2 regions of the Paenibacillus sp. JCM 9796 genome follow, and region 2 is predicted to be linked to the other one. Evidence: predicted binding sites of a transcription regulator. Region 2 holds the regulator's gene; the other holds the start of a gene.

Region 1 (11,501 bases), 2.2 Mb from region 2:
CCAGCACGCCAAGCGCTACGGCCGACGGCGTCTGCTCGGATTGCGCGAAATAATAGGTGAAATCTTCGGCGAGTTCACCGGAAATTATCGGAATGCTTCCCCGGTAAGGCTCCTTTAAGCCTAAATCCTTGGTGATATACAAAAAACCGTCGGTGCCGACCGCACCGGCCACATCCAGCTTGCCGATCGCATTCAGCGGCAAGTCGACCTCCGGGTTATCCACGTAGCCCCGCACTTCGCCCTTGGCGTTCGCATCCGCTACGATTTGGCCGATCGGACCGCCGCCTTTGACTTGAACCGTCAGCTTCTCTTCGCCCTTCAGCATGGTCCCCATCATAAGCGCGGCCGTCACCGTTCGCCCCAAAGCCGCCGTTGCGGTCGGAGTCGTCTGGTGTCTGACCCGGAGCTCTTCCACGATATGCTTGGTCCGAACGGCAAATGCGCGCACCTTGCCGCCGAACGCCGTTCCTCGGATCAAATAATCTTCTTGCATAGGATCACATATTCCTTTCATAAATCAGTTGAAGCCCCTGTAAGGTTAACAGCGGGTTGACCAGCTCGATGGTACGCGATTCGCTTGCGATCAATTCGGCCAGACCTCCGGTCGCAATAACGCGGGGATCCTTGCCCGATTCCTGCTTGATCCGGTCGACAATGCCGTCCACTTGACCGGCAAAACCGTAAATGATACCGGCCTGCATGGAATTGACGGTGTTGCGCCCGACCACGTTTTTGGGCTTTACAAGCTCGATGCGAGGGAGCTTGGCGGCGCGCTGGTACAGCGCTTCCGTCGAAATGCCGATGCCCGGAGCGACCGCCCCCCCGATATATTGCCCGGATTCGTCGATATAATCAAACGTCGTCGCCGTACCGAAATCCACAACGATACAGGGAGGACCGTACAAGTCGATCGCTGCCACCGCGTTCACGATGCGGTCGGCACCCACTTCTTTCGGATTTTCATAACGAATGTTCAGTCCGGTTTTGATGCCGGGACCGACGACAAGCGGCGTTTTCTTTAAATATTTTAAACATAAATGCTCGAGTACAAACATCAGCGGCGGCACTACGGAAGAGATGATAACCCCCTCAACCTGGTCCAATTCGATGCCCGCATGCTGGAACAAATTGTACATCATGATCCCGTATTCGTCTGCAGTGGTCGAACGATTCGTGCTCAACCGCCAGTGATGCAGCAGCTGCTTCTCTTCGTAAATACCAAGCACGATATTGGTATTCCCCACGTCCACTACTAAAATCATGCGCGCTCCTCCTTCTGCCCCTTCTGTTCGTTCAAATCCAAGCTGATGTCGAGCGCTTGCACCGAGTAGGTCAATCGGCCGACGGAAATAACGTCAACGCCGGTTTCCGCAATGAGGCGCACGCTGTCAAGGCTGACGCTGCCCGACGCTTCTACCATGATATGCGGGGCCTGATTTTTAATGCGCCGCACCGCTTGCTCCATTTGCCCGGGCTCCATGTTGTCGAGCATGATGAGGTCCGGACCGGCTGCGAGCGCTTCCTCCAGCTGTTCGAAGCTCTCGACCTCGACTTCAATCTTCATCGTGTGCGGAATGTTGGCACGCGCGCTTTTAATGGCTTGCGCGATCCCTCCGGCGCCTTTAATATGATTATCTTTGATCATGACCGCATCATATAAGCCATACCGGTGATTATGGCCGCCGCCCACACGCACGGCGTACTTCTCCAGCATCCGATGGCCCGGCGTCGTTTTGCGCGTATCGACAAGCCGGGTCGGGAGCCCCTCCAATCGATCGACAAACTGCCGCGTGCGCGTCGCAATGCCCGACATCCGCTGCAATAAATTCAATGCCAGCCGTTCTCCAAGCAAAATGCTGCGCGTGCTGCCCTCAATCTCGGCCAGCACCGTTCCATGGCTGACAGCTTGTCCTTCGCCAGCCAGAGCCTTGAATCTCAAGGCGGGGTCTACGACGGCGAAAACCGCCTTCGCAACCGGCAGTCCGGCGACGATGCCCGTGTCCTTGACATGAATGATTCCTTTCGATTCCGAAGCTTCCGGAATCGTCGTCATCGTCGTGACGTCCCCCATCCCGATATCTTCTTCCAGCCAGGCTTTCAGGTTATGTTCCAAAGCCGTCCGATTCAACTCAAACATCGTCAATCCGTCCTTCCGTCGTTCCATTCACCCGGTTGAATACCGTATGTTTACGCCACAGCAAGTCATCGCGTTCGGGAAAATCTTCTCTGTAGTGTCCCCCGCGGCTTTCCTCCCTAATCAGGGCGGCTTGTGTTGTCAGAAGTGCACAAATAAGCAGATTCGCGAACTCATACTCCTCCCGTTTGGCTAAGGAGTTGTCGAAAATAGCCAGATGCCGCTTCAATTCTTCATACCCTTTGGCCAGTCCTTTGCCATTGCGTTTCAAGCCGGCGTAACGCAGCATCAGCTTCTGCAGCTTCAGCTTCTTCTCCACGACCGGTTGAATGGCTTGCCCCGTAGCACGCCCCCGCTCGCTAAGCACTGGCGTTTCCGTTATCTTATCCAGCTCGCGGATACGCTCTACAATCCGGCGTCCGAACACGATCGCCTCGGACAACGAATTGCTGGCCAGCCGATTGGCTCCGTGCACGCCGGTCGACGTGACTTCGCCGCAGGCGAACAGCCGTTTCACCGTCGTTTCGCCGTGCAAATCCGTCTCCACGCCCCCCATCATGTAATGGGCGGCCGGGGCGACCGGGATCCAGTCAGAGGATAAATCCAGGCCGAAGGTCAAACAAGTTTCATAGATCGTAGGAAAACGGTATTTAACCGTCTCCTCGGATTCGTGCGTAAAGTCAATGTAAACGAAGGTCGACTTCGTCAGCTCCATTTCGCTGACGATCGCACGCGCGACGATATCCCGCGGCGCCAGCTCCAGTTGAGGGTGGTAACGATCCATGAAGCGTTCTCCATTGATGTTGCGGAGAACCGCTCCCTCGCCCCGTACCGCTTCCGAGATCAGGAAACGCGGGGCGCCCGGATAACAAAGGGCCGTCGGATGAAATTGAATAAACTCCACATCGCGTATGTTAGCTCCGGCCCGGTAAGCGATGGCGATGCCGTCCCCGGTCGCAATGTCCGGGTTGGTCGTATAACGGAACAACTGCCCCGCTCCGCCGCTGCACAACACCGTGGCGTTAGCGCGTATGAATACTTTCTGCCCGTCAGGCTTCTGTACGAGAGCCCCGAAGCATTCGCCGTCCTGCGTAATGAGATCGATCACAAAATGATCGTCCCAAATTTCAATATTCGGGTCCTGCTTGGTCCGTTCGGACAACGCGCGTACGATCTCCGCGCCCGTCGCATCTCCTTGCGCATGCAAAATACGCCGCTGGCTGTGCGCACCTTCTTTCGTAAGGGCGTACCGGCCGTCCTCCATATCAAACTCGGTGCCCATCCGGATCAAATCTTTCACCCCGGCAGGGCCTTCGTGTACGAGAACGTCCACAGCCGAAGAGGAACATAAGCCCGCTCCGGCAATTAGCGTGTCTTGCCGATGATAAGCCGGAGAATCCTCATCGGAAATAACCGCGGCGATGCCTCCCTGTGCGTAACGTGTGTTGCTGTCCAGCAGCGATTTTTTCGTGACCATCAGCACTTTATGCGTTTCGGCGCTTCTAAGCGCGGTAAAAAGACCGGCGATGCCAGCGCCGATCACGATCACGTCAGTATATACGGTAGGAAGCTGCTGCAAATCGAAATTGACCATATAACGGGGGATCATGAGCCTCCACCTTCCTAACAAGAGAAGTAGCGCATGCTACTTGACCTGCAGCATGCGCTCCAAGGATGCACGGGCCTTATCGGCCACGTCTTGCGGTACGTATACTTGGGGACTGTTCGTCTCCAAACATTTAACCACTTTCTTCAAATTATTCACTTTCATATTCGGACAAACCAAGTATTTGGTGGCAAAATGAAATTGCTTATGCGGGCTGTCAAGGCGCAGCTGATACCCGGTGCCGTCTTCTGTGCCGACGATAAATTCCTGGCAATCGGATTCCTTGCAGTACTTGATAATGGCCGTCGTGCTGCCGACGAAATCACCCATTTTGACAACCTCCGGACGGCATTCGGGATGAACCACGAATTGGGCGTTCGGGTGCAGAGCTTTCATCTCCTCAACGTCTTTAACGGTCAGCATATCGTGAGTGTTGCAGTAGCCTTCCCAGATGATCATTTTCTTGTCCGTGAACTTGGATACGTAGTCGCCCAGATTCTTATCCGGTACCCAGATGATTTCATCGGAATCTACCGAGTTTATGACTTTGATGGCGTTAGCCGACGTACAGCAAATGTCCGTTTCGGACTTCACTTCGGCCGATGTATTGATGTACGCGACGACCTTGGCATTCGGATGCTGTTTCTTCAAGGCGCGAAGCCCGTCAACATTGACCATATCGGCCATCGGACAACCGGCGCGCTCATCGGGAATAATAACCGTCTTGCCCGGAGCCAAAATCTTAGCGCTTTCTCCCATAAAGTGTACACCGCAAAATACGATGACATCGGCATCCGTCGATGCGGCTTTTTGTGCAAGAAGGAACGAATCCCCGCGGAAATCGGCTACTTCTTGAATTTCATCCCGCTGATAATAATGGGCAAGTATAATGGCGTTACGCTCTTTCTTTAATTGAGCGATCCGTTCTTTCAGCTCGCGCTGCTGCTCGGCTTTGCGCTCCAGTGCCAGTGCTTCCATAACACACCTTCCTTTGCTTTCCTCTCGAATGTAAAGACCCCGAAATAGATGGTGAAAATGTTCACAAAGATAATAAAGATTTACACCTAATTTACACGCGGGGGCCCCGCCATGTCAATGTTTAAATACCTACAAAAAGAAACAAATATACGCTTCGGACACATCGCCTGTACGACTGCTTATCCCTCACGGCCAGTTTCTCGCTTATCAACGCTTTTTGCCTGATACAAAAAGGAAAAACCGGCACCTTTCGGCACCGGTTTGCGTGATATTATTGATCCTGCTCGTCATCCGAGCTTTTCTTCTCGATATCGAGCTTATTGGAGTCCGCAGCTTGGTCTTGGCTTTGGATGTTCACTTTGACATCATCGTTCTTGCCGTCAAGCGCCGGCTCCTCATCAGGAACCGCACCCAATTTGCCGCTGTCGATCAGTTCTTTAATTTGATCTTTCTCGAGCGTTTCTTTCTCGATCAACGTCTCGGCGATCAAACGAACTTGGTCGCTGTATTTGGTGAGAATCTGTTTGGCACGTTCGTAACAAGCGCGAATGATCGACTGCATTTCTTGATCGATCTCATAAGCGATCGCATCGCTATAGTTCTGTTCATGCCCGATATCGCGGCCGAGGAACACCTGGCCCTGCGTCGTACCGAACTGCATCGGTCCAAGCTTATCGCTCATCCCGAACTCGGTTATCATCCGACGAACGATGCCTGTAGCGCGCTGGAAGTCGCTGTACGCGCCGGTTCCGATTTCGCCGATGAACAACTCCTCGGAAACGCGTCCGGCCAACAAGCCGGTCACTTTGTCGAGCAGCTCGTTCTTCGTCTGCATCATCTTGTCTTCGCCTTCTTTAGGCAGCATCATCACGTACCCGCCCGCGCGTCCGCGCGGGATGATCGTAACTTTGTGCACCACATCGGCATGCTCGGCGTGAATCCCGACGATCGTATGACCCGCTTCGTGGAAAGCGACCATCCGCTTCTCGCGTTCGCTGATGATGCGGCTCTTCTTCTGCGTACCGACAACAACGCGGTCAAAAGCTTCGTCGATCTCATCCATGGAGATGTCTTTGCGATTGCGGCGGGCCGCAATGAGCGCAGATTCGTTCAAAAGGTTCTCCAAGTCCGCGCCGGAGAAGCCGGTTGTGTAACGAGCCAGCTGATCCAGCTTCACATCCTTGGCCAAAGGCTTGTTGCGCGCGTGTACCTTCAGCACCGCTTCGCGGCCCTTCACATCCGGACGGTCAACCGTGATTTGACGGTCGAAGCGTCCCGGACGAAGCAGCGCAGGGTCCAGGATGTCCGCACGGTTGGTAGCGGCAACGATGATAATGCCTTCGTTCGCTCCGAATCCGTCCATCTCTACGAGCAATTGGTTCAAGGTTTGTTCCCTCTCGTCATGACCGCCGCCGAGACCGGCGCCGCGCTGACGACCAACCGCATCGATTTCGTCTATAAATATGATACAAGGCGCATTCTTTTTGGCGTTCTCGAACAAATCGCGCACCCGGGACGCACCGACACCGACGAACATTTCGACGAAGTCGGAACCGCTGATGCTGAAGAACGGAACGCCGGCTTCGCCAGCCACCGCTCTGGCGAGCAACGTCTTACCCGTACCCGGAGGGCCTACGAGCAGCACCCCTTTCGGAATACGCGCCCCTACAGCCGCAAACTTGCGCGGGTCTTTCAAAAACTCTACGACTTCCACCAGTTCTTGCTTCTCTTCATCGGCTCCGGCCACGTCTTCGAAGGTGACGCGTTTCTTCTCTTCGTTGTAAAGCCTTGCCCGGCTCTTCCCGAAGTTCATCACCTTACCGCCGCCGCCCTGGGCTTGATTCAGAAGGAAAAAGAACAAGATGAAGATGATGACAAACGGAATAATGGAGGTGAGGAAACTAATCCATACGTTGTCCCCTTCCATCTTCTCGATAAATACGTTACTTGCGGGAATGTCGCTTTGCTCGATCAAGCGGAAGATGTTTCCGCTGCTCTCTTCATACGGCGCCCGGGCTTCGAAATTTTTCTTTTCCGGCGTATCCGCGTTCTTTAGCTTCCCCCTGACCAAATACGTCTGAGCATCATACTTGACGATGATCGATTCGACGTTCTTGTTCATCAAATGTTGTCGGAGTTCGCCATAGCTGACTACGGATTTCTGATCGTTCTGGGTGCTGATGAAATGGACGATTCCAACGGTGACCAAAAAGATGAGCAGATAAAAGCCTGTATTACGTATAATGCGATTCATCCCCTACCTCCTCTCAACAAACGGCAACTTTGTATATTGTACCACAGCAAGTCTCGGCATCTCAAGAAATGCTACGTGGAGTAAATCTCGGGCTTTAAAATGCCGACATAAGGCAAATTGCGGTACTTCTCCGCATAATCGAGGCCGTATCCGACAACGAATGCATCAGGGATGACAAAGCCTTTATAGTCTGCGTCCAAATCGGCCGTTCTACGCGCAGGCTTGTCAAAAAGTGCCGCGATGGTGATCGAAAGCGCATTGCGCCGTTCCAGCACGTCGATCAAGTAGCTAAGCGTCAAGCCGCTGTCGATGATGTCTTCAACGATGAGTACGTGGCGGCCTTCGACGGAGATATCCAGGTCTTTAATAATCTTGACGACTCCCGACGATTTGGTGGAATGTCCATAACTGGATACGGCCATAAAATCGATTTCGAGAGGGATCGTAATATTTTTAACCAGATCCGACATGAAAATAAACGCACCTTTCAGCACGCAAATGACGAGCGGATTCCGGCCTTCAAAATCTCGACTGATAATCTCTCCCATTTCCTTCACTTTGTCTTGAATTTGTTGCTCGCTGTACAGGATTTCTTGAACGTCGTTTTGCAAGAGAGGTCCTCCTACTGTTAGTTAAAATCGCATTGCCATTCGATATGCAGCTTGCGCCTGCCGTCCTCGCGGACTAAAGCCTGCGCCGATCTTCTCACGCCCGGCAGCCACAGAATTCGTCCTTCGGCATCGGTCACAACCGGTGTACGCTCCCGCAGGTAAGGCGGTACTTTCGCATCGATGAACATATCTTTCACTTTTTTCGAACCGTTTAACCCAAGCGGCGACATCCGGTCACCGGTTTGGCGGCTTCGAACCGATAAAGGAAAGGACATGTCCATAACGTCGAACACCGCTTCGCGGACGCCCAGGACTGACGGCATCGGGTCATCCGGCTCCAGCCAGCGAAACACCATCCGCGCGCCGGTTTCGGGTATGAATAACTCGGTCTGTCCCTCGCTTACATGGTAAGCGTACGGGGGGGGTGGTAACACCATCCTATGTATCATGACACGATCATATTCCCTGCGAAACGTGAGACGGGAATCGACATCCATGCGAACGCTTCCGGCCTTCGTCTGAAGGACGGCGTTCCGTAGTTGTTCGATCTGATGATAATCGACGGAATCCGGGTCCAGCGCAAGATAACTTAATATTAGTTTAATCAACCGCCTTTGTAAAGCGACGTGAACCCCGCCGAACCATTGGGCCGACCAAGCAACGGAACCGTTTTCTGCGTTCACAAATTGTTCGAAAAGCGCTCTCGTTTGCTGCGTGAGCAAGTCGTCCTCTTCCGCCGCCAATATCGCCAGACGGTTTAACGACTCGGGCAGCCGATCCTGGTAACGCGAAAGATACGGCAGTACCTCCAATCGGATTTGATTACGGAAATACTTCGTCTCCAGGTTGCTGCTGTCCGTTCTGAAAGTTAACCCGCGCTGCTCGCAGTACCGAATAAGCTCGGCCTTATATATACGTAACAAGGGCCGAACAAGTTCCAAATCTTCCGTCTCGGATCTCCGCAGCGGAATACCCGCCAAGCCGGAAGGGCCCGTACCTCGAAGCAGACGCATAAGCACCGTCTCGGCCTGATCGTCGGCGTGATGGGCCAATGCGATCCGCCCTGCCCCCGCTTCACGCGCAGCCTCGCGCAGGAAAGCATAGCGGAGTGCTCTGGCAGCGGCTTGCGCATTCGCCTTCGTTCCCGCCAAATAGCCGGGCATGTCCAGCACCTTCAAGTAAAAAGGCAGCCGTAACGAAGCGGCCAGCTCTCTCACGAACTCCGCTTCTTCGTCCGCCTCCCGTCCTCGAAACCCATGATTGACATGGGCCACCGATAACCCCCAACGATGGCGTTCGGATAACGCAAAAAGGAGATGCAGCAGCGCCACGGAATCGGGACCGCCCGATACCGCTACCACTACTCCGTCCCCCGCTTCAAGAAGCGACTCTTCATCAATGAATCGCTCCACCGTGGACATTAACGACCAAGCTGCATCCATACTGAATTTCCTTCCTTCTCTCCTTGGGCATGACTCAATGCAGCGAAAAATAGACGGCTGCCGCGAACAACATCAAGGATGCGGCAAAGCAAGCTTTAATCCATGCGCCGTGCTTATTCCGCTTGGTGACCGGCCGCGCAGCGAGCATGCTTTTGGCCCGCCAATCCGCAAGCGCCTGCTTAGACGTTTCGTATCGTCCGGTCAGCGCCTTGCGCAAAATCGGCTCCACGGAAGCAAGCGACTTGTTCGCCTTCAGCAGGTCGAGCAGCATGTCTACGGTGCGGTTCTGCGGAAGCATGGAAGCCGCTCTCGCAAACGTACGCTCGCGGTCGGCCACACCCAGCATTAACGCAGCGAACGAGAACAAATCATAGGCTTCGCTTGCCACCCGGGAACCGCCGCCCCAATACCCGCGGTCAAATACCTCCGTAAACTGTTTGACGGCACGCCCTTTGGCCGTGACGCCTCCGAAGTCGATTAACTCGACGTCACCGTATTCCGTTATGAGCATGTTCTCCGGCTTCAAGTCGCCGAACACGTAACCGCCTGCATGTAATTCGGTCAGCTTGCGCAGCAGATTGAGACCGATCAAATAAATCCACTCAATCCCTTTATCGCGAATAAAATCGTTTAACGATTTTCCTTTAATATATCGCATCACGCTGAACGGATAATCGACTCCGCTCCAGCAGAAATCGTCCGCTTCCAGCCAAAGCTGTTGAAACGAAGAGGCAGATTTCGACAACGCTTGTAACGCATTCACTTCGGATTGATGATCCAATGAATCGAAGCCCATCTTAAGGGCGAACTGCTGTTTGCCGCGGCGAACCAAATACACCTTGCCGTTGGCGCCTTCTCCGAGCAAGCGTTCGACTTGATACTGGTTCTTGTTCCATTTGCCTTGTATAACGGTTCCCGCCGCAAATGAGGGTTCAAACGATGTAGTCACTCCAGATCCCTTCCTCACGCGATCTTCCAAGACCGGTGATGTCGTGTACCTCCGACTTGGTCTCGTACCCATACTGTGTATCCCCGGTATTCCCGGCTACAAAATGAACGACTTTTAATAAGGCGGGCCCTGTGGGCGTCGTTCCCCTCATGTTTAATTTATAGAACAACCTGTTCAAATTTGCAAGATCGCGCGTCCAACCGAGGTCCATTTCGACCTCTTGGTCGCCTGATAGATTCGCCGGGAAGTGAAAGACGGATAACAAACTTTCGCCGGCCCGCGACTGCAGGCTGAGCTGCAAATCGTAAATCGCCTCTTTCACCGCCTGCAGCTTCGGCTTCATGCTCGCGCTCGCGTCGATCAGCAGTGCGACTTTCAGATCGGCTTTCTCCGACCAATCGTCGATCACGCGCACAACCTCGGAGCGTTCGTTCGGCGGCAGCGCTTCGAGCTTATCGTGTCCAAGGATGCTCCGCAGCTCAGCCCCGACAGCTTGCTGAACTGTCTGCACAACCGTTTTACGCGTCATCATCTGAACGGTTTGGGACAATTGGGCCGGTTTCACCAAGCGGCTGATCCCCCCGCCGGCCTGGGCAATCTCATGAATCTCGACGGCGCCGAGGTCGCCGATCTCCCCGGTGTCCGCAATGCCGACTACATGCACGACAATGCCTTCCGCCTTGGCATGGGCCGCGGCGATGACCGGGCTTATGCCGACATTCGAGCAGCCGTCCGTAATCAATATAATTTGTTTCATGTCGATCCCTCCTTTATATTATTCTTATTTTTTCCATTCGAGAGAATTCTAAACTGGTTTATATGCAGAAAACCGCTGGAGCAGCGAGGCTCCAGCGGTTTAGTTCGATATAGCACCATTCCTTAACTGACCGTCCTCGGACGTTCGATCCGCTCCATTCCCGGCGTCCGGAAGGTCGCCCACTCCGGCCTGAACTTATCGACGCGCGCGACCACCACCGTCATGTCGTCATAAATCTCCCCATGATGGTAACGCACGACCCGTTCGAGCAGGATGTCCGCGAATTCCTGCGGATGATCGGCGTCGATCTCGGTGATCATCCGTTTCATCCAGAGCTCCTTATTCACCGCGTGCCCCGGCGCATCGTAGATCCCGTCGGTCATCATGATTAAAATATCGCCGTGTTTCAACGGTACGCTGACCAAGTCCACGTCGATCTCTTGCAAGATGCCGACCGGCAAATTGTTGGCGGTCACCGGAAACACCTCGCTGCCGCGTTTAATGAAGCTGGGGGTCGACCCGATTTTCATAAACGTCGTGTTGGCGCTGTACTGATCGATCAGCGCAACGTCGACCGTCGCGAACACTTCATCGGACGAACGAAGCATCAACACAGAGTTAACCGATTTGATAGCGAGCTTCTCGTCCATGCCGGATTGCAGCAGCTGCTGCAGGATCGACAGCGCCGCGCTGCTCTCCGCCCGCGCCCGCTCTCCGTTGCCCATCCCGTCGCTGAGCGCTACCGCGAACTTTCCGTTGCCCAGCTCGAT
Region 2 (11,501 bases):
CTTTCGCCGCGGGCGGCTGTCCCGAATTCGGGCTGCCCGGCTTTGAGGCAACGCCTCCGGCGTTAACGTCCGGTTGACCGGCTTCAACAGGCTTGGCGCCGCTGTCTTCTTGCTTGTACATAAAGACCGAACGCGTCAGCTCGTCCCACGTCACTTTCGTATTCAATTGTTCGACCACAAAACGAAGCGGCAGCATCGTATTCCCGCCAATAATGACCGGCGGCGCTTCCAACTGATGCGTTTTTCCGTTCACCACGGCGGATGTTTTGTCGATAAACAGCTGGATACTCGTTTGTCCTTGATCGACGCTGACCTTCCGCTGCTTGGCATCCCAAGACACCTTGGAACCTAGAGATTCTGCGATAATCCGGACCGGCACGATCGTATTGCCGTTGACGATGCGGGGGGATACTTCGGGGACCAACTGCTTTCCGTTCATAAACAATTGAATCGACGGCGATTCGGCAAAAACGGCCGGAATCAGCAATAACGACAGCAGCAGCAGCGTAAACCAAGACGTTAGAAACTTCATCGTACACCTCGAACCTCAAAAATTTGACAATTTCTATTACTCTATTAGACTATGATTCGCCAAAAAAGTTGCAGGTTCGGTCATTTTTTTTGATTTCGCCGGAAATCATGCGAAAAAGGGGCAATCTCATCGGATTGCCCCTTGTTATTATCTAAAATCTATGCGGTTTGCTGTGCAGCTTCAATCTTCTTGAGCAGTTCGCGGAATTGATCGCCGGACAACACTTCCTCAGCGGTCAAAATGTCCAGCGATTCCATGAACACCTGGCGATGACGCTCCAGCAATTCGCGCGTCGACTGCGTCAGCTCGTCCAAAATCGCCGCATTCTCCCTCATCAGCTCCTGCTTCGTCACCATATTGCGGTCGATGATCCCGAGCTTCGTCAAACCGGAATCCATCATCGTGCGAACCATCTGCAGCGCCTGCTCGAAATCGTTGCGCGAGCCGGTGCTGCGGCTACCGTAGAACATCTCTTCGGCCACGGAACCGCCAAGCGCGATCATGATCTGCTCTTCAATTTGCTGTTTCGTGTACAAATACTGGTCGGCCTGCGGATTGTGCCGTACGAATCCGAGCGCCTTGCCGCGCGGACTAAGAGACACTTGAGATACCGATCCCGGGCGAACGCATTCGGCCACGATGGCGTGTCCAAGCTCGTGCAGCGCGACCCGGTCCCGTTCCTCCTTCGTCGATTCGCGGTCCGTCTTCTCGCCCAGCATGACTTTATCGACGGCGAGCGACAAATGCCGGGCTTTGATCGTCTCGGATTGTTCGCGCATCGCATAAATCGCGGCTTCGTTCATGACACTCTCAAGCTGCGCGCCGGAGAACTGGAACGTCTCTTTCGCGACCGCCTCCAAATCGACATCCTCGGCGATCGGTTTATTTTTCGCGTGAATCTTCAGTATATGCAGACGCCCCTTCTTATCGGGCAAATCGACCTCAATATGCCGGTCAAATCGGCCGGGACGCAGCAAAGCGCTGTCGAGCATTTCCTTGCGGTTCGTCGCGGCCATAATCAGCACGCGCGGACTTTCAGTCGTATGAATACCGTCCATTTCGGTAAGAAGCTGGTTCAAGGTCTGGTCATATTCGCGTTGTTGACCGCCTTCCCGCTTCCCCCCGATGACGTCAATCTCATCGATAAAGACAATCGCGCTTTCTTTATTTTCCTTTACGGCGCGAGCGCGGGCTTCTTTAAATAAATCGCGAATTCGGCTTGCCCCGACACCGACATACATTTCAACAAACTCACTGCCGGAAGCCGCCATAAACACAGAATTCGTATAGTGCGCGGCCGCTTTCGCCATCAACGTCTTCCCCGTTCCCGGAGGTCCTGTCAGTAATATGCCCTTCAACGGCCGTATGCCGAGCTTCTTAATATCTTCATGCCGAATAATAAAATCAAGCGCTTCTTTCAGTTCCCGCTTCGCCCGCTCTTGTCCGCCAATGTCGTCGAACGTCATAAATACCGGAGATTTCGCTCTTGCCTTCCGGTCCGAGCTGAGCCCCATGCCGCTGCGGGCACGGCTCATATACAGGAAGGTACCCAAAATGACAGACATAAATACAATCGGGATGATGTTCACACCCAGGAAATATAAGAAAAAGATCACGACCGGCACGGCGCCGATCAAAATTTCTTTACCGTACTTACTCACTTGGCCACACCCCCATTTTCGCAGGCGTTCTAGGCAGCATGATATATTTGCTCGATTCACCGTCCGTTAACGTAATATAAACATACCGATCGTCCATTTCAGTCGTCGCGCGGATCCCGTTCGGGTCAGCTCCCGTATGCGCCTGCAGCGTCTTCGGAATTTGCGCGTATTGCTTCGTTTCCATCGCTTGCGCGACCTCGAACAACACCGAAGACCACCAGGCATCAAGCCGCGGCGAAGAACCGTTTTGCACCTTGATCTGAAGCTCGCGGTCGCCGATGACCGGCTTTCCTTCCGTTTGAATGGTGCTGTACACTTCCCGCAAGCTCTTGCCCGCGGCCAGTTTCACGTCAATGGCAGCCTTGTCCGCAGTCAAATGTGTAGATACGAGCTCAACGCCCTCAATCCCGTTGACGATCTTCTGCAGCGGATTTTCCATCGCATAGCTTTGATAGGCGAAATACCCTCCAAACAATAACGTAGAGGAGATTACAACGCTCAATATGACAGGTAAGAGACGTAACTTCATAAGCTGACGTCCCCCTTTCTTTGAATATATTTAATTGGGTGCGCACAATTCGTATATCAACATTTCTGTATTGAAAGTATATCATATAATATATACGCGTTGTGTATACAAAGTGTGGCAATTCCAAAGCAACGCAAAACCGCCTCGGCTCGTGCATATGCACGAACCGAGGCGGCTGAGGCCGGACTTTATTGGATGGACAAACGCCATGTATCGATCCAGGCGCCATCCTGAAACTGATAATAATCGTAAAAATGCTGTTCGCGATCTTGCCCTTCCGGTGTCAGCTTGTAGAACACTTCCCATACCGGCTTGTCGTTCATGATGCCGGGTGTCGCCCTGAGTATAGTCGCCGAAGGGTGCTTGGCCGTTACTTTAGCCGCAGCCTCGGACATCGGGATGCCGCTGGCAGCCATCTCCGTACGTATCTCGTTCTCGCCCACCCATACGTATACCGGCTGACCGAGCTTATTTTCCCCTGTAATGACCGTATACGACTTATCGCTTATAAACCTCTCGACCTTAACTGCTTTCGTCAGTACGGTCTTCTCATAAGCGCTGATTACAGCTGCGCGCTGTACGGTCCACTCATCGGCCGACACCGCGCGGTACAGCCAATTGAAACCGACCGCGGCGACAATCAATATAGCGGCCGCGGATAGCGACCATTTCCATCGTTTACGCACGGACGGCGCTCCTTTCTGGCGTTCGTTACACGCTCGTCAAACGTTCGAAACTGCGCTGCGCCTCAGCTTTGATTTTCTCTTCGTCCAACGTAAGACATTCCCCCTTGCGCACGACCCAGCGACCGTTAATGCAAACATCGGTCACATCGCGCGAGCTTGCAGCGTACACCACATGAGAGATGACGTTCGTGCGCGGATAATAGTGCGCTTGGTCCAGATCCAGCGCGATAAAGTCAGCCTTCATCCCCTTGCTTAACGCGCCCACGTCGTTCAGCCAAATCGATCTCGCCCCGTCCAGCGTCCCCATTCTTAACGCTTCCGCAGCGGAAACCGCAACCGGATCACCGGATACCCCTTTATGAATTAACGCTGCAAGACGCACTTCTTCGAGCATGTCCAGATTGTTGTTGCTCGCCGCGCCGTCCGTTCCGAGCGATACCAGTACGCCCGCTTTCATTAAATCCGGCACACGCGCTACCCCGCTCGCCAGCTTAAGATTGCTGCCGGGGTTGTGAGAGACCCGGACGTCGTATCGCTTCAGAACGGCGATCTCCTCATCGGTCAAATGAACGCCGTGCGCAACGAGCGTCGGCCGCGAGAACACGCCGAGCTTCTCCAAGTGAGCAACCGGCCTAGCTCCGTACTGGTCCACATTGTCCTGCACTTCCCGGGCCGTTTCGGACATATGCGTATGAATCGGCAAATCAAGATCGTGCGCCGCCTGCACAATTCGCTCAATATAGTCGGGCGGGCATGTATACGGACCGTGAGGCGACATCATCGCCGTAATGCGTCCTTCGGCTTGTCCGTGCCAATCTTTGGCGAATTGGACGGCTTCAGCTAATTTAGCGTCCTGCACATCGCGCGGACATAAACCGATCACCCCGCGCGTCAGGCAAGCGCGAATTCCGCTTTCCGCGGACGCCTGAGCCACTTCGTTCATATGATCGTACATGTCGACGAAGGTCGTCGTCCCGCCTTTAAGCATCTCCAGTATCGAAAGCAGCGTCCCCGCGCGAACGTCCGCCGCAGTGAACCTGGCTTCCATCGGCCACATTTTTTCCTGAAGCCATACCTGCAGCGCCATATCGTCACCATAGCCGCGAAGCAGGGACATCGCCGCATGACCGTGCGTGTTGACGAATCCGGGCATAAACAGCTTGCGGCTGCCGTCGACCGTTTCGTCGAACGAATCGCTTGGATCCGGCGTGCCTTCCCCAATATGTACAATTCGCTCTCCTTCTACAATCATAAATCCGCGAACGAGCGGCTGCCGTTCATCCATTGTAATAAAAAGTCCGTTCGTAATTACCGTTCTCTTCATCGTTTCCGTTCCTTTCCTCTTCGCTACATTCCCGTTATCAATGTACAATTTCAACGACGCAAAATCAAGCAGCAAGCGGTGCGAGAGCCTTTCGCACCTTCACATGGAAGGATGCACATCATCATAGACGATTCTGGAGAAACTAGGATTGCATTTCGACATTCGAGTGTGTTATTTTTAATTTTGTGTTAATTTACCCCTTATTTCTACATAAACCGTAGTTACAGTATTTATATATTGTAAATTTACGATAAATTTAGGAGGCGAAAGCCATGTTGTTTACAAAAAAGAACGATACCGATTTTTTACTGCTGCTCATTAAGGCTTCTGAAAACACGCTGCAGGCCGCTCAAGTTTTCCGAACCGCCATGATGGGATCGGAGCCGCCGGCGAACTTCTACCCCCAGCTGCGGGATTTGGAGCATGCCGGAGATCAAATCACGCATCAAATTTTCAAGGGCTTGAATAAAGTGTTCATTACGCCTTTGGACCGGGAAGACATTATGGAGCTCGCTTCCAAGGTCGACGACGTGCTCGACGGAATTGAAGCATCGATCGCACGTTTTGACTATATGAACATTACGTTTACCGATAAATATATGAAGGAATTTTCTGCGGTGCTCGTAGCCAGCTGTCAGCATATCCTCGATGCCTTCAAGCTGCTGTCCAAGAAAAAGTATATGCAGCTGACGGAGCATACCGTGCAAATCAACAGCTTGGAAAATGAAGGAGACCGTTTAATGCGCGAGGGCATCCGTGAAATTTTCACCAATCCGAAAGATCCTTACCACGATTTTAAATTGAAAGAAATGTACGAACGCCTTGAGCAAACGACCGATGCCTGTGAAGATGTCGCCAACATCTTGGAGAGCGTTGTGCTGAGATACTCTTAACCTTGCCGGCCAGTCCGGACCGGTTAGTGGTAATATGCACAATGACTTAGGAGGAAATTATGTTAACCATATTGATTGTAGTCGTTGCTTTGGCGCTTCTGTTCGATTTTATCAACGGATTTCACGATACGGCCAATGCTATCGCTACTTCTATTTCAACCAAAGCGCTGTCACCGAGATTCGCCATCATCTACGCGGCCGTTTTGAACTTTCTCGGCGCAATCTACTCGTCAGAAGTCGCTAAAACGGTGGGCGGTAAAGTCGCGAATCCGGCTACCATTGAGAACGGTATTTATATCGTCATCGCCGCCTTGATTACGGCTATACTTTGGAACTTGCTCACCTGGTATTACGGCATTCCGTCCTCTTCTTCCCACACACTTATCGGCTCGCTTGCCGGCGCCGTCATTGCAGGCGCAGGGATGGACGCTTTAAATTGGTCCGGGTTTCGTGAAATCATTCTGATTCTTGTCTTATCGCCAATTGTCGCGTTCGCTACCGGTATCGTGATTATGTGGATTATCCGGTTCTTTATTATGTCGACCGGTAACCAATCGCGTTCCAAGCTCAATCGCACGTTCCGCATTTTCCAAATTTTCTCGGCCGGACTGCTTTCCTTTTCCCACGGCGGGAACGACGCTCAGAAAGCGATGGGGATCATCGTATTCGCCTTGGTTGCGATGAACCAGCAAGACACGCTGGACGTTCCGCTCTGGGTTAAATTAGCCGCTGCAACCGCTATGGGCCTCGGAACCTCAATCGGCGGATGGCGCATTATCAAGACGATGAGCCGTAAGCTGCTGAAGATCGAGCCGATCAACGGCTTCGCTTCCGACCTGAACTCATCGATCGTCATTCAAACGTCGACCCATCTCGGGATGCCGTTATCGACAACCCACGTCATTTCCTCCTCGATCATCGGAACAGGTTCCGTGATGAGATTCCATGATGTCAAATGGGCAACGGTAACACGAATGATCTTGACCTGGATCATCACAATTCCGATCAGTATGGTGATTGCGTTCCTCATCTACAAAATCATTTACGCATTCGTATAATAATAGGACAAGCCCGTGCCGGTTCGGCACGGGCTTGTTGTTATTCATTTATCGGATAAATTAATCCAAATAATAAGCGAGGCTTTGCAGGTCCGTCGTGAAATCCGCATGGTGTACCCGTACATCGCTCGGCACTTTAATAATGAGCGGCGCAAAGTTCAAGATCGCTTCGACGCCCGCTTCGGTGAACTGGTTGGCGACCTGCTGCGCTTCCGGCGCAGGAACGGTAATAATCCCGATCCTGATCTGCAGCTCGCGAATCGTCGTCCCGAGCTCTTCCATCGGCTTTACTTTTAAGTTATTGATCGATTCGCCGATTTTGTTCGGTTGCGCGTCAAAGACAGCGACAATTTTCATGTTGTCTTTTAAATAAGCGTTGTAATTGCATAACGCGCGGCCCAAATTGCCCGCTCCGACCAGCGCGACGGGAATCACTTTATCAAGCTTCAAAATTTGTCTGATTTTCTCGATTAAATAATCGACATCATACCCGATGCCCTTCTTGCCGAATTCACCAAAATAAGCGAGATCTTTACGGATTTGGGCCGGATTCAGATCAAGTTTTTGTCCAAGATCCTGTGAAGATACGGTTGAAATATTTTTCTTGCTCAGCTCATTCAAGAATCGCAAGTAAATCGGCAGCCGTCGGACGACCGCCTCGGAAATTTTCATCGTTTTCATGCTTCGTTCTCCTCCATCCACCGCTTAATACGTGGAACCAACTGATTCGCAGTCATATGCTCGATCTTAGGTCCCGGCAGCGAATACAAGAAGTATTTCCCATAGTTCGTATCGATGACCCGGGTATCGTAAATAATGACGATCCCTTTGTCCGATGCGGTACGAACCAATCTTCCGAATCCCTGCTTGAAGCGAATAACCGCCTGTGGTACCGACAGCTTCATGAACGGATTCATATTCTTGGCCTTAAGCTTTTCCGTCTTCGCTTCCACAAGCGGATGCGTCGGCGGCTGGAACGGCAGCCGGACGATGGCCAGACAGGTGAGCGCGTCGCCCGGAATGTCGACGCCTTCCCAGAAGCTGCTCGTGCCCAGAAGCACGCAAGCAGGACTGCTCTGGAACATGCGCGTCAGCTTGCTTCGATTGCCGCTGTCCACGCCTTGTCCGAGCACGTTCACGCCGAACGGCGCCAGCATTTCCTTCAAACCGGCATGAACCGTCTTCAGCATGCGATTGGAAGTGAAAAGAACCAGCATGCGCCCTTTCGTTTCCAGCGCGACTTCGGCCAGCGACGGAATCAGGCGGTCGATAAACTCTTTGTCGCCCCCGCTTCCGCCGCGCAGCCCCGGAAAGTCCCGGGGGATAGCGACAAGCGCCTGCTCCCGGTAATTGAACGGCGAGGGAAGCTGCACCGTTCTCAATTGTCCGGATGGCTGCGATTCGTTCAGCCCCAGCTGTTCGCAGGTGTAAGCGAACGATTTGCCTACCGAGAGTGTGGCCGAGGTCAGTATTACGCTATCTTTCGGCTCGAAGAAATGCTGCTGCAGCAGCGAGCTGACATCGACCGGCACGCAATGCAGCTGAAGCGAGCGATTTTTGTTGTACAACCCGCCCTCTAACCAATACACATAGTTGTCGTCCGGCATCGTCATAAAGAAATGGAGCGCATCTTTATAACGATGAAGTTCTTTCACGGTGCCGCTTAAGTCGGTTACGACACTCTGCACTTCGAATTCGTCCTGCACCTCTTTCAGCTCGCTGACGACCTTATCCAGCTTCTTAAGCGCTTCAAGCGCGTGCAGCTGAAAATTCTCTTCAAGCACCGCGAGCTTATCCCACCCGAGGGGCAGCGCGTCCTTCCTCACCCGAAGCACGAGGCCGCCGCCTTCCTGCTGAGCCGCCGACTCCCCGCTGCGCGATGTCAGCAACTGATACAGCAGTTCCGTCAGCTGCTCCCACTCTTCTTTCATCTCCATCACTTTCTCGACCGCGCGGTCGATCTCAGCGCTCCAGCCAGCCACGCGCGGATCTTCGTCCGCCTTCTGCAAACGAAAGCGGAGGCTTGACAATTGCCCGGAACGGCCGTCCTTATACAGCCAATGAAGCGTGTTCATTAACCCGTGATAGTGAAGCTCGATCCCCAGATGCTTGCTCGCCACTTCTTCAAAATGATGAGCCTCATCGATAACAAGATGCTTATAAGCAGGCAGCAGGCGGTTGTCCGCTTTCATATCCGTAAATAAGAGCGAATGATTCGTGATGATGACGTCGGCCGTGTTCGCCTCGTGGCGGGCTCGATGGTAAAAGCATTTTTTAAACCAGGGGCAGGCGCGATTCAGGCAAGAATCGGTGTCGCTTTCCACCGTATGCCAAAACGGCTTTCCTTTGTTGGCAAAGAAAAGCTCCTCGTCGTCGCCGTGTTTCGTTTCCCCGAGCCACACGAGCATCTGCCCGGCGGTAATCCGGTCTTCCTTGCCGTTCTCGAAATCGAGCGTGTTGATTTTGTGCTCGAACTTGCGCAGGCATAAATAGTGGCTTCGCCCTTTCAACAGCGCGGCCCGGAACCCGATCGGGAACAGCTCGTGCAGCAGCGGAATGTCGCGTTCCCGCAGCTGCTCCTGCAAATTGATCGTATGCGTGCTGACGAGCACCTTCTTATCGTGCTTGAGTCCGTAGTACAGCGAAGGAATCAAATAAGCCAGCGATTTGCCGGTACCCGTGCCCGCCTCCACCATCAGATGATGTCCCGCTTCAAAAGCGCTCTCCACCTCGCTGAGCATCGTCACCTGGGCTTCCCGCTCTTCATAAGCGTCAAACCGCCGTTTAAGCACATCCTTCAGCTGCTCGTAAAAGGCGGAGAAAGGCTCCTTCAACGTCTTCGCCTCATCCTCTTCGCGAATCGATTCCTCTTCGCCCCAATCGCCGACGCCCAAAGCGAATTGGCGGAAATACCGGTCCGCATCCGGATCGAGCGGCTGGTGCAGCTCCCGGTATTGAAGCATCTCATGCACGATCCAGCCGAAGTCGTTGGTGGATTCGGCAAAGATCATATCCAGCCGCTGCAGCGTCAACAAAGGAAGCCCCTGCAGCCGCTCCATGCAGCGAATCCAGATAAGCGCCGTTACTTCGGCGTCGCTGTCCGCTTGATGCGGCCGCTCGTGTTCGATGCCGAAAGCGTGAGCCACCATCGACAGCTGCAGGGTCGACAGCCCCGGGTACAGGACGCGCAGCGCATCGAGCGTGTCGAGCACGCGTCCGTCGAACGAGAAATAACCCGTTTCATCGAGCGCCCGCTGCAAGAACCCCAAATCAAACCCGATATTATGGCCGACAAGCGCCGTATCTTGCAGCAGCGGCACCATCTCGGCCATAACCGTGTCGATTGACGGCGCATCCTTCACCATAGCGTCATCAATGCCCGTAAGCGTTGTAATAGAAGAAGGTATACTCATACCCGGATTGACGAGGGAAGTATACCTATCCGTTATTTGCATATCCTCTATAATCATGAGTCCGACTTGGATAATCCGATCGGTTGCCAGACTCCCCGTCGTTTCAAAATCCAAAACCGCAAATTTCATCGGTGCCTTTCTCAATCCCTTCCTCCACTGTTCTCAATAAGCATACCACACAACGTGGAAAAAGGAATAGCAAACTTATTTCTGCAGCACAATCGGATGAGCGTTCTAAAGCGGCTGGCCCGACCTGCGGGACTGCGAGAACGTGAAGTGAAGCCCGCCCTGTTTCTCCCGGCACACGCCCAGGTCGATCAATGGCTCGACACTGGAAGGGTCAGTGCGGTAAGCTAAATTGAACAGCTCGCAAGCTTTTTCCAGATTGTTCTGCTTCACCTGAATACACCCCATCGCGTTTAACGAGATGGCTTTCAGCTTCAGGTTTTCCGTTAACTGCGACAAAAATTGGAAATGGGAATAGCTGTCTTCCGTATGTCCTTGATGAAAATACGACATGGCGAGGTAGATCCGGGCTAGCGTGAAGTCAGGCTGATTGTGCAGCAGCTCGGCAAACTGATCGATCGCTTCGCTATACATGTGCAGCTTGTAAAAGCCTTGCCCGCGCACGAATAGATCTGATCGTTTCGCCGCAAATTCCGGATCGAGCGGATCGGCGCTGTCCAGCAGGGAAACCATGCCGGTCGCCTGCATCATTTGACCCAGCTTCTCTTCGAACAACAGCCATTCTTCAATACAGCTGTCACTCATTGCCTTCAAAGCCCGCAGCTTTTCCTTCAAATGCTTCCGCTTCACAGCGGTTGAGGACGGGTATTCCGACATCACTTCATCCAGCATTTCATTCATCGATGCAAACAGATGCTTGAACATACGCACATCCCACCTTTACGCCGCTTGGTAACATGGTATCTTCATTGTGCGTCTCCCCGTCCCGTTTCATTCGGCTTAGAGCACGGTGGAATGAATTTCTTCCTTCAATACGCTGACGACCTCGTTGCCTTCGCCCATAATGGCGATGCTCGGGGTATGCTTGCGCGCTTCTTCGTCCGTCATCATGGCATAAGATAAAATAATGACTTTATCCCCCGGCTGCACCAAGCGAGCCGCGGCGCCGTTCAGACAAATAACGCCCGAACCTCTCGAGCCTGGAATAATGTACGTTTCAAACCGGGCGCCGTTATTATTATTCACGATTTGCACTTTCTCGTTCGGGAGCATATCGAGCAAATCCAGCAGGTCTTGATCGATCGTAATGCTCCCGACATAGTTCAGATTCGCTTCCGTCACGGTAGCGCGGTGTATTTTCGCTTTGAGCATCGTGCGAAACACGGCGTTCGCCTCCTTATAGTTGGGTGTCCGCCGGCCTCTCGGGCCGGGACATGGG

What was found. The regulator Rex, encoded in region 2, represses fermentation and respiration genes when NADH is low (regulators of the CRP and FNR family bind a similar motif). The targets are predictions, from matches to a motif close to TTGTGAAATATTTCACAA.
Region 1: the regulator Rex is predicted to act here: its motif matches at 4,768-4,785, upstream of nadA (quinolinate synthase NadA).

The regions. Positions count from the first base shown of each region.
Region 1 is NZ_AP043723.1:2,474,876-2,486,376, forward strand. It holds gene hslO (Hsp33 family molecular chaperone HslO) at 1-493, opposite strand, end outside; gene ACZ439_RS11910 (type III pantothenate kinase) at 498-1,262, opposite strand; gene nadC (carboxylating nicotinate-nucleotide diphosphorylase) at 1,259-2,137, opposite strand; gene nadB (L-aspartate oxidase) at 2,130-3,743, opposite strand; gene nadA (quinolinate synthase NadA) at 3,780-4,718, opposite strand; gene ftsH (ATP-dependent zinc metalloprotease FtsH) at 4,990-6,972, opposite strand; gene hpt (hypoxanthine phosphoribosyltransferase) at 7,044-7,583, opposite strand; gene tilS (tRNA lysidine(34) synthetase TilS) at 7,601-9,025, opposite strand; gene ACZ439_RS11945 (protein kinase domain-containing protein) at 9,060-9,974, opposite strand; gene ACZ439_RS11950 (vWA domain-containing protein) at 9,958-10,731, opposite strand; gene spoIIE (stage II sporulation protein E) at 10,854-11,501, opposite strand, start outside.
Region 2 is NZ_AP043723.1:301,125-312,625, forward strand. It holds gene ACZ439_RS01430 (N-acetylmuramoyl-L-alanine amidase family protein) at 1-532, opposite strand, end outside; gene ACZ439_RS01435 (AAA family ATPase) at 691-2,046, opposite strand; gene ACZ439_RS01440 (hypothetical protein) at 2,186-2,722, opposite strand; gene ACZ439_RS01445 (cell wall elongation regulator TseB-like domain-containing protein) at 2,911-3,408, opposite strand; gene ACZ439_RS01450 (amidohydrolase) at 3,434-4,732, opposite strand; gene ACZ439_RS01455 (DUF47 domain-containing protein) at 5,005-5,625, shown strand; gene ACZ439_RS01460 (inorganic phosphate transporter) at 5,685-6,683, shown strand; gene ACZ439_RS01465 (redox-sensing transcriptional repressor Rex) at 6,744-7,364, opposite strand; gene dinG (ATP-dependent DNA helicase DinG) at 7,361-10,225, opposite strand; gene ACZ439_RS01475 (tetratricopeptide repeat protein) at 10,331-10,987, opposite strand; gene panD (aspartate 1-decarboxylase) at 11,063-11,446, opposite strand.